DNA from 2 places in the Bacillus sp. FG16 genome. Region 1 is predicted to be linked to the other one. Evidence: riboswitches for the same ligand, from Rfam matches in the RefSeq annotation. Region 1 holds a riboswitch; the other holds the start of a gene.

Region 1 (7,977 bases):
GCAGGATTGTGGATGCGAGTAGATGGAAAAGATACAGAACCGCTCGCTATGGATAATATGCAAAATCGCCCCATTAAAAATACGAATAACTGGCAATCGTACTCGGTTGTATTAGATATAAAAGAAGGAGCGCTTGGTATTGCATTTGGTGTTTTATTATCAGGAGAAGGTTGTGTGTGGCTAGATAGTATTCGATTTGATGAAGTGGATGGAAAAATTCCTTCAACAGATTTGGCTGAAAACTTTTATGAAACACTCCTAGAAGAGCCGGTAAATCTGCAATTTGAAGAGATAGAAAAGTAAGGAGAAAAGATATGTTCAAATATGTAAAACTCATAAGCATTAGTTTAGTAGTATCTTCTTGTATTATGGGGATTAACTATTTGATTAGCTATCTTTGGTCAGGGCATATACCTTCTTTGACGTGGAGAACATATTTGATGTTTGTGTTTATATTTATGATGAGTTTTGGTTCAATGCAAAAAGAGAGCTATGAAGAGAATTGATAATCTTTTTGTTTGCCTTCTTATTATTGATACGCAAATATTTATCACTAGATTAGGGGGATTTCCCGTAACAGACGGTTATCATACAATAATATTTGGTGAAGTTGATTGGGAGAGAAATATTATTGTATTATTACTTATTGTACTAGTTACAAAATGGGTAGCAGGAATTACCATAGGTATAAAAGGGATGGTAAAGAGAAGTAATTCTATAATTAAAGAAGCATAAAATAAAAAGGTATCCTTCAATTGGATACCTTTTTATTATTACTTATTATTTTGCAACTTCTGTCCACTTGTAGTTAAATTCACCGCCGAAGTCAGTTGTTACAAGTCCTTTAATGAAAGAGCGTTGTAAGTAAGAACGACCTTGTTGGTATAAAGGAGCGACAGCGCCGTCTTGTAATAGAATTTTTTCAGCCTGCTTCATTGCTTCAAAGCATGCTTTTTCATCGCCAGCTAAATCTGTTTTCACTTTATGAATGAGCTCATCGTACTCTTTGTTAGAGTATTTATCGAAGTTATAAGCACTATCTGTTGTAAATAAATCTAAGAATGTAATTGGATCAGCGAAGTCAGGGCCCCAGCCATCAATACCAATTTCATAGTCACCACTTAACAGTAGTTTTAACTGCTGTTTACGTGGTTGTGGTTTTAAATTCACTGTTAATCCATCTAAGTTCTTTTCTAGTTCACCTTTTAAATATTCACCAGTCTTTTTAGCTAAAGCATTATCACTTGTTAAGAGTTCAATTGTTACTTTGTCAGTACCAAGTTCTTGCTTCGCTTTTTTCCAGTTTTCTTTCGCTGTTTTCACATCATCTTTCACTAGATTTCCATTTTCTTTACGGAAGTCGTTGCCATCAGGACTTTTTGCAAATTTCGCAGGAACCATTCCTTCAGCTGGAACAGCACCGTTATTTAAAATTGTTTCTACGTATGCTTTCTTATTCATTGCTCCGTTAATAGCAAGGCGTGCATGTTGATTTTTTAATGTTTCATTTTTTTGATTTAGTCGTAAAAATTGAATGCCAACTTCAGCGCGTTCTTTGAAGTTTGGATCGCCCTTATATTTATCAACAAACTCCGCAGTTAAAGCAACGCGATCAATTTGTCCTGAATCATATAAGTTAACTTCTGTAGACTTATCTTTAACGACATTGAAGTTGATTTCTTCTAATTTTACAGTTTTAGCATCCCAATAGTTAGGATTCTTCTTCAATTGGAAGCTTTGCTCATGTTTCCAGTTATCTAATGTGAAAGCACCGTTGTAAATTAAATGATTTGTTTCTAAACCGTATTTATCGCCTTGAGACTTTAAGTAATCTTCATTAATTGGTAAGAATGTTGAGAATGTCGTTAAGCTTAAGAAGTAAGGAACAGGACGGTCTAGTTGTACTTCTAAAGTTTTGTCATCAACAGCTTTAATACCTAATTGATCAACCGGTAATTGTTTTTGGTTTATTTGTTTCGCATTCTTTATATCGAAGAATAAGAATGCATATTCAGCTGCTGTATCAGGATTTACGGCACGTTGCCAAGCGAAGACGAAGTCCTTTGCTGTAACAGGAGTACCGTTTGACCATTTTGAATCACGCAGATGGAATGTATATTTTGTTTTATCGGGACTAATGTCGACCGACTCAGCAACACCAGGAATCGGTTTATTATCTTCTCCCATTGCATATAAACCTTCAAAAACATTTCGCATTACATTCATGGATTCCCCATCCGTTGCTTTTGCAACATCCATTGTTGGAATTTCTGAAGCGAATGATAAGTTAATTGCCTGTTTATCAGGTACTTTATCGTTTGCTTTCGCTCCGCTTGCATTATCTTTATTTCCCCCACAAGCAGTTAGTAATAGACTTGCCCCTAAAACAGATGCAACAACAGGTACAACTTTTTTCTTCATTGTTCGTTCCTCCCTAAATGTGTTGTTCGTAACGTCATAATGTCCATGTCTTGAAGTAGAGCTATAGAAGGAGATAAAACCTATTATAAATATTTGTTTATAGGTAATCAGGTGTTCTATATGTATATACATGTTGAGCTATAATCTATCGTTATATGTTTCAACGTAGTAGACATTATATTTTGATGGTGAAATATTTTGTTTCTTTGATTATTTAGAATATTAACACTGGAAAGAACTATATGTCAATAATAAAAATAGAATGTTAATTTCTTGGAATAATATATTAAAAAAGTAGATTCTCTTGTGTGAGAGAACCTACTTTTAATATATTTTGCTAAAAAAACAATTGGTGAGGGCTAATAATAAGTGGGGATGAAGAACCCCCACTTATTACGGTTTTACTTTATTTTTCAATTTTTGCCCACTTGAAGTTTAATTGACCTGCAAAGTCTACTTGTACAATTCCTTTCACATAAGAACGTTCTAAATAAGATTCGCCTTTTTGGTAAAGAGGAGCGATAACAGTGTCTTTAAATAATATTTTCTCGGATTCTAGTAATGCTTCCCAGCGAGCTTTTTCATCACCAGCTAAAGTTGTTTTCACTTTTGCTATTGTTTCATCGAATTCCTTACTAGAGTAATGATCTAAGTTATAAGGGTTATTCGTTGTAAATAGCTCAAGGAATGTAATTGGATCCGCAAAGTCAGGGCTCCAGCCATCAATTCCGATTTCGTAGTCACCTTTTAATAAAAGCGAAACTTGTTGCTTACGCGGTTGCGGTTTTATATTTACTGTTAAGCCATCTAAATTCTTTTCTAGTTGTCCTTTTAAGAATTCACCAGTTTTCTTATCAAGGTCAGCATCACTCGTTAATAATTCTAATGTTATCTTTTCAGAACCAAGCTCTTGTTTAGCTTTTTCCCATAACTTTTGTGCGGATTTTGTATCAACTTTTGTTAAATCGCCGTTTGCAGTACGGAATTCTTTTCCTTCAGGTCCTTTTGCAAAGTTTTTTGGAACGAGACCAAATGTTGGTGTAGAGCCATCATTTAATAACGTATTTACAAAGGATTTTCTATCAATTGTTTGATCAATTGCTTGGCGTGCAGAAACGTTTTGAAGTACTTTGTTTTGTTGATTCATACGTAAAAATTGTACGCCTACGTTTGGACGTTCTTTAAAGTTGGCATCTTTTTTATATTTATCAACGAAGTCAGATGTTAGTTTTATACGGTCTAATTGTTTTGACTCGAATAAATTTACTTCTGTTGATTTTTCTTTTACGACGTTAAAATTGATTTCTTCTAGTTTGACAGTATCTTTATCCCAATAGGTAGGGTTCTTCTTAAATTTAAAGCTTTGTTCGTGCTTCCAATCGCTTAGTGTAAAAGCTCCATTGTACAAGATTGTATTATCTTCTAAAGCGTACTTATCACCTTGTGCTTTAAAGAATTCCTCGTTAATTGGTAGAAATGTTGGGAACGCTGTTAAGCTAATAAAATACGGAACAGGACGTTCCAATTCTACCTCAAACGTATGGTCATCAACTGCTTTTACACCAAGTTGGTCGGCTGGAAGTTCTTTATTGTTAATTTTTGTTGCATTTTTAATATCAAAGAATAGAAATGCGTATTCAGAGGCTGTTGCTGGATCTACGGCTCTCTGCCAAGCGAACACAAAATCTTTCGCTGTAACAGGAGTGCCGTTTGACCATTTTGAATCTCGCAGGTGGAATGTGTATTTCGTTTTATCGCCACTTACTTCATGAGATTTTGCAACGCCAGGGACAGGTTTGTTACCTTCACCAAGATTATACAAACCTTCAAATACGTTTCTCATTACTTGACCAGAATCAGTATCTGTAGCACGGGCCGTATCCATTGTTCGTATTTCAGTAGGTGAAGATAAATTTAAAACCTGTTTACTAGGTGCCTCGTCTTTTGCATTTGCTCCGCTTGCTTCGTTTTTATAACTACCGCAACCAGTTAATAAAATACTTACTCCTACAACTGATGCAATACCGGGTACAAACTTCTTTTTCATTTGATTTTCCTCCTAAATAATTAAGTTTGGATGATGATGAGGGAAATGAAAAATAAAAAATCCCTCTTTTCATATTGAGAAAGAGGGATTTTTACGTACAAGTTATGCACCCGTATATAAACGAAGTCCCTCATTCTATCTTTCAAGCATAAAGCTTGCAGGAAGTGGCACAGTATTCAAAATGAACCTGCTGCCGAGGTTTCAAAGGGCCAGTCCCTCCACCTCTCTTGATACAATGAGTAAACGAATAAATTTTATTAATTTTTGTGTTTCTTTGATAATTCAAAATCTTACACCTTGAACAATGAAGTGTCAACCAAATGAAATATAGTTTAAATTTTCAGTTTTCTTAAATAAAAAAACCACTGCATATGGCAGTGGTTTTTCGCTTAGAAGTTAAAGTTATCTGGATCTGGACCAACGCGACGATCTTCATTTAAAGCTTGAATTGCTTTCATATCATCAGCACTTAATTCAAAGTCGAAGATGTTTGCATTTTCAATAATGCGATGTTCTTTAATTGATTTAGGGATTGTTACAACTTCGTTTTGTAAATCCCAGCGTAAAATAATTTGCGCAGTTGATTTATTATATTTTGTCGCAATTTCTTGTAACGTTGGATTATCTAGTAGTTGTCCTTGCATTAATGGTGACCAAGCTTCAAGCTGGATGTTATGTTCTTTACAGAATGCATGTAACTCTTCTTGTGCTAAACGTGGGTGGTATTCCACTTGGTTGACCATTGGCTTAATTTCAGCAATTTCAAATACGTCTTGTAAGTGGTGAATGTGGAAATTACTCACACCGATAGCGCGAACACGGCCATCTTTATAAAGTTTTTCTAATGCTTTCCATGATTCAGTATATTTCCCTTTTACAGGCCAATGTACTAAATATAAGTCTAAATATTCTAGACCTAATTTCTCTAATGTAGTTTCAAATGCTTGAAGTGTTGTTTCATATCCTTGATCGCTATTCCATACTTTTGAGGTAATAAATAATTCTTCACGTGAAACACCTGATTCACGAATCGCTTGTCCAACGCCCTCTTCATTTTGATAGATTGCTGCAGTATCGATGCTGCGGTAGCCATTTTTAATTGCTGCTTTTACAGAATCAATTACTTCTGAACCATCTTCTACTTTAAAAACACCTAAACCAAACCAAGGCATTTTTACACCGTTATGTAATGTTGTATAGTCTTTTAAACTTGTTAAAATCATATTATTTCCCCCTAGCTTTTTTGTTTGTTGCTTCTACTGCTTTTTGAATTGCCTCTGAAAAATTATATTCGTATAAAGTTTTGAGACCCTCAGCTGTGGAACCACCTGGCGTTGTTACTTGTTCGCGGAGGTTAGCTGGATCTTGCGTTTGTTCGAGCATAGAAGCAGAGCCAGAAATTATTTGAATGACAAGATGTTTTGCGGTTTCTTCATCGACTCCATAACTTTTTGTTGCTTCAATTAAGCTTTCAGCAAAGTAATAAAGGAAGGCTGGTGCACTTCCAGTAACTGCAGTAAGCTGATGGACTTCTTCCTCAGTACAAAGTTGCGAAGTACCAATACCTCTTAAAAGCAGTTGCAGGGTTTCTTGATGCATCTCGTTTACTGATTGTCCCATTGTATATAAGGAGATAGACTTTCCAATTTCAGCAGCTGTATTAGGCATAATCCAAGCAACAGGCGTGCCTTTTGGGAGTCTAGCTTCTAAATAAGATGGTCCAATGCCAGCTGCTACTGTTACGACAAGTTGATTTGATATTAACGGAGATAGCTCAGCTAATAACTCTTCATGAGCAGAAGGTGGCATTGCTAAAACAACCGTATCGACAGATGTAATATGCTGCTTCCAATCCGTTGTAATAGACACATTATATCGCCTTTGTAATTGTTCTAACTTTTCTACGTTGCTTCGGTTAGAGATGATAATTTCTTCGATGTACTCTTTGCTTGTTTTAAGTAATCCGGAAAATATAGCTTCTGCCATACGACCAGCACCAATAAATAAAATTCGATGTTTGTTAGGCATATCCTTTATTCCTTTCTAGTAGAGATATGTTATAAAAACGATATCATCTTTAAGAGAATTTTGTAAAAAGAAAAGACTTACCGTAGATGGAATGGATAATGAGAAGGCGGAAATTCATGGTAAAGGAAAGGGCTATTCCTTATACTGGTGATAGGGAATTTATTACACATCTGGGGAGAGATAAATATGGTTAGAAGTCCACTTTTTTTACTTGTTTCTAGTATTATTTGTGTATTAGTTGGATTGTATATTCAATCGAGTTATATTGAAATTTTTGCATCAATTATGGGGATCATTAATGTTTGGTTATTAGCGAGAGAAAAAGTATCCAACTTTTTATTTGGCATGATTACTGTTGCGGTATTTCTATACATTTTTATTACACAAGGTTTATATGCAATGGCAGTATTAGCTGCTTTTCAATTTATCTTTAATGTATATGGTTGGTATTATTGGATTGCACGAAGTGGGGAGGGAGAGGTAAAAGCAACAGTTCGTTTAGATTTGAAAGGGTGGACTTTTTATATAAGTTTTATTTTAGTTGCTTGGATTGGTTGGGGTTATTATCAAGTCCGTTATTTAGAGTCAACAAGTCCATATTTAGACGCTTTAAATGCTGTATTGGGACTAGTGGCTCAATTTATGTTAAGTCGAAAAATATTAGAAAACTGGCATTTATGGATTTTATATAATGTAGTTAGCGTTGTAATTTATATTTCTACTGGTTTATACGTCATGCTAATATTAGCTGTTATTAATCTCTTTATATGTGTAGCTGGTTTGCTAGAGTGGAAGAGTAATTATAAGGGGCAAGAACATACAAATAATTATATCTAGAAAAAAATTAGAATTAAAAAACCCCCTGAAGCATATATGCTTCAGGGGGTTACTAATAGAATATAAGATTATGCTTTTGTCATACCAAGTAATACAGCGCCGCCGATAATTAAAACACTACCTAGTGCAATAAAGATCAATTGACGTTTTGTTTTCTTTTCACCTAAGAAGACAATTGCGCCGAATGTTGAGATAACGATTCCAGTTTGAGATAATGGGAAGCTTGTTGCTACTCCAACACGTGGTAATGAAAGAAGTAAGAATAAGTTTCCAGTTCCCCATAGTAAACCAGATAAAGCATTACGGATTGCATATTTGTTAAATGGTTTATGTTTAGACGTCAGTACAACCGCACCAACAAACATACCAACTGCTTGTGGTAAAATAGCAGACCAACCGTCGATATTATACCAACGAATAATAATTACATATACAAGATAGCCGAAAGTAGAAACAATTAAAGTAAGAAGACCTTTTTTCAATTGTCCTGGTGGCTGAGCATTTTCTTTATCATCTAATGATGTGAATACAACACCAACTACGATTAATAGGATTGCAATCGTTCCCAGAATGATCGTTGTAGTAGTAGTCCACTCACGGAAAGCGATAACCCCAAAGATAGAAGTTGCAACAAGTTGCATGCC
Region 2 (7,977 bases), on a different contig from region 1:
ACACAATTTTATCATGAATTTCTTATTCTTTCAAATGAATATACGAAATTTTTAAAATAATATGACAAAGGAATTATAATGATATATATAGAATATAAAACAGGTTAAAAGAAAAGAAGCTGAATGTAATTCGCTTCTTTATGGTGATAATGAAATATTTGATTACGGCTGATAAATCTTAGGGTAATCAAGTCATTAGTCATTTATTCTAAAATTCATCTTTTAGCAACGTTAAAAATCTGGTATTCCATATGTTCTCGTAAAAATCAATTGTCTCTTTTGCGGACATAAAAGGATTATTCAATGTAGAGGTTGTTTTCTGTGCCATAAAGTTTTCGTATCCTAGTCCGTGGGCAAACTTAATCGTAGCATCCATACAGTACTCTGTTTGGGCACCACAAAATTCAATGCGCTTTACAGATAATTGATCTAAAATTTCTTTTAAGTTTGTTTTATAAAATGAATTTGCATGTGTTTTTCTTACAAAAAAATCTTGTTCTTGAACATCTAGAATGGTATGAATAGCCCAAAGTTCTTTCTCGGGTACTAAATCATCATCACAATGTTGAACAAAAAGGATTGGTTTATTTAATTTTCTGTATGAAGAAATTCTTTTATTTACTTTTGTTAGTAAGTTCTGTAAATCAAATAAATGCTCTCCGCTATAACATACTCCATTTTGTAAATCGATAACGATTAAAATATCTGCACAAGTATCCATTATTTTCATCCCTTTTTATTTCTTAATATATCAATTAATCCATTATTTAGAAATAGATGATATACCTTTATTTTTTATGAACCATAAAAAAGGAAGAAATTCAAATGAATATACTGAACCGCATAAAAAGAAGATATGAAAACTTAATCTCATATCTTCTTTTCTCTCTATGCATTTACAGGTTCTTCTACATAAGAAAGGGCATTTTCAAAATCGGATATTAAATCGTCAACATTTTCGAGACCAACTGATAACCGAAGTAATGAATTAGAGATTCCTCTTTCATCACGAGCTTCTTGCGACAGTGCTGCATGTGACATTTTAGCTGGATAGGAAAGAATTGACTCGACAGCTCCTAAACTAACTGCAAAAACAGGTAATTTTACTTTTGATAAAAATTGGCGGAGTGCATCTTCTGATTGCAAAGTAAATGATAAGACTGCTCCAGCTGATGTCGCTTGAGAATGTTGAATATCAAATCCGAGATGTGTTTATAATCCCGGATAATAGACATTTTGTACTTTAACGTGCTCTTGTAAATAATGTGCAATTTTATTGGCATTTTTAGCTGAATGCTCGAGGCGTACATGCAATGTTTTTAGACCGCGAAGTACGAGAGAACAATCGTGAGGCCCTAAAATAGCACCGAATGCATTTTGTAAAAATCCAAGCTTTTGAGCGAGTTCTGCATCTTTTACGACTGCTAATCCGGCAGTAACATCACTATGACCAGCAATAAATTTTGTAGCACTATGAAGAACGACATCAGCTCCAAGTTCAAGTGGTTTTTGGAATAGTGGTGTCAAAAATGTATTATCAACAAAAGTAAGAGCGCCAATAGATTTTGCGAGTTTAGAAATCTCGCGAATATCTGTCACTTTTAAAAGTGGGTTAGAAGGTGTTTCTACATAAAAGAGCTTTGTATTTGGTTTAATGTTTTGTTTTATTTCTTCTAAATTGGTCATATCAACAAATGTATGTGAAACACCGTAACGGGAGAGTACTTCAGTTATCACTCGGTAAGTGCCTCCGTATACATCTTCTGAAATGAGAACGTGATCCCCTTGTGAAAGAAGAAGAAATGCAGTGGAAATCGCTGCAATGCCTGATGCAAAGGCGAACCCCTTTGTTCCGCCCTCTAATAAAGCGATGATATCTTCAAGAGCTTCACGAGTTGGATTTCCTGACCTGCTATAGTCATATTTTCCGAACGTATCTACATCAAACTGGTGAAAAGTTGATGTGTTATAAATAGGAACGTTCACAGCGCCTGTTTGTGAGTCATGTTTATATTGGTTGTGTAGTAAGAGTGTATCTATAGAATAACTCATATTCTTACACCTTCTTTTACGAGTTTAATGGCTTGCTTTAAGTCTTGAATTAAATCGTTACTATTTTCAATGCCAACGGAGAATCGAAGAAGACGATTACATACACCGTTTGCTGTTCTAATTTCTTCAGGAATATCAGCATGTGTCTGCGTTGCTGGATAAGTCATTAAACTTTCTACACCACCGAGACTTTCGGCAAATGTAATTAAGGATAAAGATTGTAAGAATGGATTGATCCAAGCTTCATCTTTAAGGCGGAATGAAATCATGCCGCCTCTTCCTGGATAAAATACATCTGTCACCCCGTCTTCATCATTTAAATACGCAACAACTGCTTTCGCATTTTCTTCATGTTGTCTCATGCGAAGCGCTAACGTTTTCATACCGCGAATTAATAACCATGAGTCAAATGGGCTTAAGACCGCACCTGATGCATTATGATAATGGGCGATTTCCTCACAAAGTTCCTTTCCTTTTGCAACGACAAGTCCGCTTAGTACATCGTTATGCCCCCCTAAATATTTCGTTGCGCTATGAAGTACAATGTCGGCACCTTCTGTTAATGGTTGCTGTATATAAGGTGTGTAGAATGTGTTGTCTACAATAAGAAGTAGTCCGTGCCTTTTCGCTACAGTTGCGACAGCAGCAATATCAGTAACTTGCATTAATGGATTAGTTGGAGTTTCTATGAAAATAGCCTTCGTTTCAGTTGTGATAGCTTGCTCAATTTGTTTAATAGACTGTGTATTTACGTATCTACATCGAACATTCCACTTTTTTTCATGTTCAGAAAATAATCGATACGTTCCCCCGTATAAATCTTCAGATACAATAAGTTCGTCTCCAGAGCGGAATAGAGAAAGGACGAGGAGAACAGCTGCCATCCCTGAACTACAGGCATAACCTTGTTCGCCATATTCTAAGTCTGCGATCGCCTGTTCTAAAAGACCGCGAGTTGGATTGCCAGTTCGTGAATAGTCAAAGCCAGTAGATTTACCAATTCCTTCGTGACGATAAGCGGTTGAGAAATAAACTGGTGGATTAACCGTTCCTGTTGTAGTTTCACTGCGATTGCCGATTTGTGCTAGCTTTGTTTCGATTGTTGACATGTGAAAATTCCTCCTTTTTAAATTGAAACATTAACTGAATATAAAATAAAAAAAGCCTTCTAAGAAGAAGGCTTTCGGTTTGAATAGAGTCTTCTTCTCATCTGTCAAATCTTTCACAATTTGCTGGAATTAGCACCTTATTAACAAAATGTTAATGGTTGCTGAGGCGTCACAGGGCCAGTCCCTCTACCTCTCTAGATAAGAATGTTCGTATGAAATTTTTATTATGTTTTTAACTTTACAACAAAAGATAATTGAATTGCAACTCTATTTTAAATAATTTTTATTTTTCCGCAAGTGTCATTGACTTTTACTTTTGTGCATGCTAAATTTATTAAAAAATTAACAAACATTGTTAAAAGGGGAACGCATTTCCTTTTAGCTACATAAATAAAATAATAAAGACAACTCTTATTGAGAGCGGTGGAGGGAAAGGCCCTGTGAAACCCGGCAACCTTCAAACGAAATGTTTGAAACGGTGCTAATACCTGCAAAACGAATGTTTTGCATAATAAGAGGAGGAACGATTATGTCCCCCTCTTCAAAGTGAAGAGGGGGTTTTTATATTGATAGAAATGAGGGAGATTCGTGAAGTTACTAGATTTATTATCAAAAGGAATTGTAATAGGTGATGGTGCGGTTGGGACGTTATTGCATTCACATGGTTTGCAAAGTAGCTTTGAAGAATTGAATGTATCTGATCCAGACTTAATTATATCGATTCATAAACAATATGTAGCTGCTGGAGCAGATGTAATTCAAACGAATACGTATGGAGCAAATGAGGCGAAATTACGTATGTATGGCTTAGAAAATCAAGTTACAGAAATTAATAGAGCGGCAGTAAAGCTGGCGAAAGCATCTGTTACGGACAGAAATGCAATTTTAGGAACAATTGGTGGTATGAAACATATCGGAGCCGTTACAACGACTGATATGGAAAGGGAGTTTATGCTACTTGAACAGGCAGGGGCTTTACTAGAAGAACAAGTTGATGGATTACTATTAGAAACTTTTTACGATGAATTTGAATTACTGCATGCCGTTAAAGTATTGCGTAAGCAAACGAACATTCCAATTGTTGCTCAATTAGCGTTACATGAAGCAGGTACGACTCAAAATGGAAATGATGTCAATGAAATATTAAAGCAACTTATAGATTACGGTGCAAATGTTGTTGGATTGAATTGTCAACTAGGGCCGCTTCATATGACAGAGGCTTTCAAAATGATATCGATTCCGCAAAATGGCTATTTATCAGCATACCCAAATGCAGGTCTCCCGAATTATGTGGAGGGACGTTACGTATATGAGGGAAGCCCAGCTTATTTTGAGGCGATGACACCGAGATTTATTGAGCAAGGTATTCGGTTGTTAGGTGGTTGTTGTGGTACGACTCCAGAACATATTCAAAGTATGAAGCGCGCTGTTGCGAATGTTACACCTGTAATAGAAAAAGACACTATTCAAAGGCCGAAAGTCGTTCATACGCATGAGAAACGTTCGAAGGCTCACGTCACTCTAGCAGAGAAAGCGAAAAAACAAACGACAGTTGTAGTGGAATTAGATCCACCGAAAACGTTAGATACACAGCGTTTTTTTGAAGGAGCAAGAGCGTTAAAAAGAGCGGGAGCAGATGCTATTACTCTAGCAGATAATTCATTAGCATCGCCTCGTATTTCTAATATGGCGATGGGTGCGTTATTAACGAAGCATGATATCCCGGTATTGACACATTTAACGTGTAGAGATCATAACGTCATTGGACTACAATCTCATTTGTTAGGTTTATCGGCGTTAGGGATGGAAGAAGTGTTAGCTTTGACTGGTGATCCAGCGCGCGTTGGTGATTTTCCCGGTGCAACTTCTGTATACGATTTGTCCTCTATTGAGCTCATTAAAATGATTAAAGAAATGAACGATGGACGTTCAATTTTAGGGAAATCAATTGGACCGGCGACAAGGTTTTCTGTAGGCGGCGCATTTAATCCTCACGTGAGGCACTTAAAAGCAGCGGTTAAGCGAATGGAACGAAAAATAGATGCTGGAGCGGAATATTTTTTAACTCAGCCAATTTACGGTATCGCCTTAATTGAAGAAGTGTATGAAGCGACAAAGCATTTGGAACAACCTATTTTTATTGGAATTATGCCGTTAGTAAGTAAGCGGAATGCAGATTTTCTTCATTTTGAGGTACCGGGTATTACTCTTCCTGAAGAAATAAGAGAGAGAATGGATGGACACGAAACGAAAGAGGCAGCAATTGAGGAAGGGATTCGCATTTCGCAAGAATTGATCGACGCAGCGATGAAATATTTTAATGGTATTTATCTTATTACACCATTTTTAAAATATGAAATTACAGAACATCTTGTTAAATATGTAAGAGAAAAGCAAGAAGTGAAAGAAGGTATTAATTGATGAAGTGTATAGAAGAAAAATTACAAAATAGCATTTTAATATTAGATGGTGCAATGGGAACAATGATTCAGCAAGAGGATTTAACTGCTGAAGATTTCGGAGGAGAAGAGTACGAGGGCTGTAATGAATATTTAGTAGAAACAAGACCAGACGTTATTTTAAAGATTCATAAAGCTTATATTGAAGCTGGAGCGGATATTATTGAAACAAATACATTTGGGGCAACGAATATTGTACTAAGTGATTATGAGCTGTCTCATTTAGATGAAGAACTAAATGAAAAGGCAGCACTTTTGGCGAAGCAAGCTGTTAAAGAAAGCGGTAAGGAAGTATATGTTGCGGGAGCGATGGGACCAACAACGAAAGCAATTAGTGTTACTGGTGGTGTGACTTTTGAAGAATTGATTGAGGCTTATACAAGGCAGGCACGAGGATTATTAAAAGGAGAAGTTGATGTATTACTCGTTGAGACGAGTCAAGATATGCGTAACGTGAAAGCAGCTTATATTGGAATTCAAGCTGCTTTTGAAGAACTGAAAAAAACGGTTCCTATTATGATTTCAGGAACGATTGAGCCAATGGGAACGACTCTGGCTGGGCAAACAATTGAAGCTTTTTATTTATCAGTAGAACATATGAAACCATTATCTGTTGGGTTAAATTGTGCGACTGGTCCGGAGTTTATGAGGGATCATATTCGTTCACTATCTGATTTATCGGAGTGTTACATTTCTTGTTATCCAAATGCAGGTCTTCCTGATGAAGATGGACATTACCATGAGTCTCCATCTTCTCTTGCTGAAAAGGTGAAGCGATTTGCTGAAGAAGGATGGGTTAATATTATCGGTGGTTGTTGTGGCACAACACCAGAACATATAAGAGCAATGAAGGAAGCGCTAGCATCTCTTAAGCCTCGTGACCATCATGAGAGAGAAGGACATGGAATTAGTGGATTAGAGGCACTGCAATACGATGAGTCTATGAGACCGTTATTTGTAGGTGAAAGAACGAATGTTATTGGTTCACGTAAATTTAAACGATTAGTAGCAGAAGGGAAATTTGAAGAGGCTGCTGAAGTGGCAAGAGCGCAAGTGAAGAAAAATGCTCATATTATTGATATTTGTATGGCAGATCCTGATCGTGATGAAATAGAAGATATGGAGAAATTTTTGACAGAAGTTACGAAAGTGTTAAAAGTACCGATTATGATTGATTCAACGGATGAAAATGTTATGGCAAGAGCACTTACTTATATTCAAGGAAAAGCTGTTATCAACTCTATTAATTTAGAAGATGGAGAAGAGCGTTTTGAAAAGGTAACACCGCTTCTTCGTAAGTATGGTGCTGCAATTGTAGTTGGTACAATCGATGAAGATGGTATGGCAGTAAGTGCTGAAAGAAAATTAGAAATTGCAAAAAGAAGTTACGAATTATTAACGACGAAATATGGGATACGCCCGTCAGATATTATTTTTGATGCACTTGTGTTTCCAGTAGGGACAGGTGATGAAGAATATATCGGTTCAGCGGCAGCGACTATAGAGGGCATTCGCCTTATTAAAGAAGCGTTACCAGAGTGTTTAACGATTTTAGGTGTAAGTAACATATCATTTGGTTTACCACCAGCTGGACGTGAAGTATTGAATTCCGTCTTTTTATATCATGCTACGAAGGCTGGATTAGATTACGCGATTGTTAATACGGAAAAATTAGAACGCTATGCGTCAATTCCAGAGGAAGAAAAACAACTTGCAGATGCATTACTGTTTGAAACGACGAAAGAGACGTTAGAAGAATTTACAAACTTTTACCGAGTCGCTAAAAAGAAAGATGTCGTTGTGCAAGAAACGTTAACGCTTGATGAACGACTAGCAAATTATATTGTAGAAGGTACGAAACAAGGATTACACGAGGATTTAAGTCTTGCACTTGAAGAAGGAAGAAAACCTCTTGATATTATTAACGGTCCGCTTATGACAGGGATGGACGAGGTAGGACGACTATTTAATAATAATGAACTTATTGTTGCAGAAGTATTGCAAAGTGCCGAAAGTATGAAAGCTGCTGTAAGTTATTTAGAGCCACATATGGAATCTAGCGATAGTGCAAAAAAAGGGAAAGTATTATTAGCAACTGTTAAAGGTGACGTACATGATATTGGGAAAAACCTCGTTGAAATTATTTTATCGAATAACGGATATGAGATTATTAATTTAGGAATCAATGTTCGTTCGGATCGAATTGTTCAAGAAGTACAAGAAAAGAAGCCTGACATTATAGGCCTTTCAGGTTTATTAGTAAAATCAGCGCAACAAATGGTAACGACTGCTGAAGATTTAAAAGCAGCAAATATTGATGTGCCCATTGTTGTAGGTGGTGCAGCGTTAACGAGAAA

What was found. Region 1 has a riboswitch for S-adenosylmethionine ahead of ACODS7_RS25385 (peptide ABC transporter substrate-binding protein). Riboswitches for the same ligand answer to the same signal wherever they lie in the genome.
Region 2: another riboswitch for S-adenosylmethionine. It lies ahead of ACODS7_RS02720 (bifunctional homocysteine S-methyltransferase/methylenetetrahydrofolate reductase); the one in region 1 lies ahead of ACODS7_RS25385 (peptide ABC transporter substrate-binding protein).

The regions. Positions count from the first base shown of each region.
Region 1 is NZ_JBMDKC010000095.1:1,797-9,773, forward strand. Features, by position in the region: gene ACODS7_RS25365 (helix-turn-helix transcriptional regulator) at 1-303, shown strand, start outside; gene ACODS7_RS25370 (hypothetical protein) at 315-506, shown strand; gene ACODS7_RS25375 (hypothetical protein) at 493-735, shown strand; gene ACODS7_RS25380 (peptide ABC transporter substrate-binding protein) at 781-2,421, opposite strand; gene ACODS7_RS25385 (peptide ABC transporter substrate-binding protein) at 2,828-4,468, opposite strand; SAM riboswitch class I at 4,601-4,705, opposite strand; gene ACODS7_RS25390 (aldo/keto reductase) at 4,858-5,691, opposite strand; gene proC (pyrroline-5-carboxylate reductase) at 5,693-6,496, opposite strand; gene pnuC (nicotinamide riboside transporter PnuC) at 6,683-7,333, shown strand; gene ACODS7_RS25405 (GRP family sugar transporter) at 7,402-7,977, opposite strand, start outside.
Region 2 is NZ_JBMDKC010000004.1:3,655-11,631, reverse strand. Features, by position in the region: gene ACODS7_RS02735 (cysteine hydrolase family protein) at 209-721, opposite strand; partial or broken gene metC (cystathionine beta-lyase) at 889-2,052, opposite strand; gene metI (cystathionine gamma-synthase/O-acetylhomoserine thiolyase) at 2,049-3,161, opposite strand; SAM riboswitch class I at 3,256-3,366, opposite strand; SAM riboswitch class I at 3,570-3,679, shown strand; gene ACODS7_RS02720 (bifunctional homocysteine S-methyltransferase/methylenetetrahydrofolate reductase) at 3,750-5,582, shown strand; gene metH (methionine synthase) at 5,582-7,977, shown strand, end outside.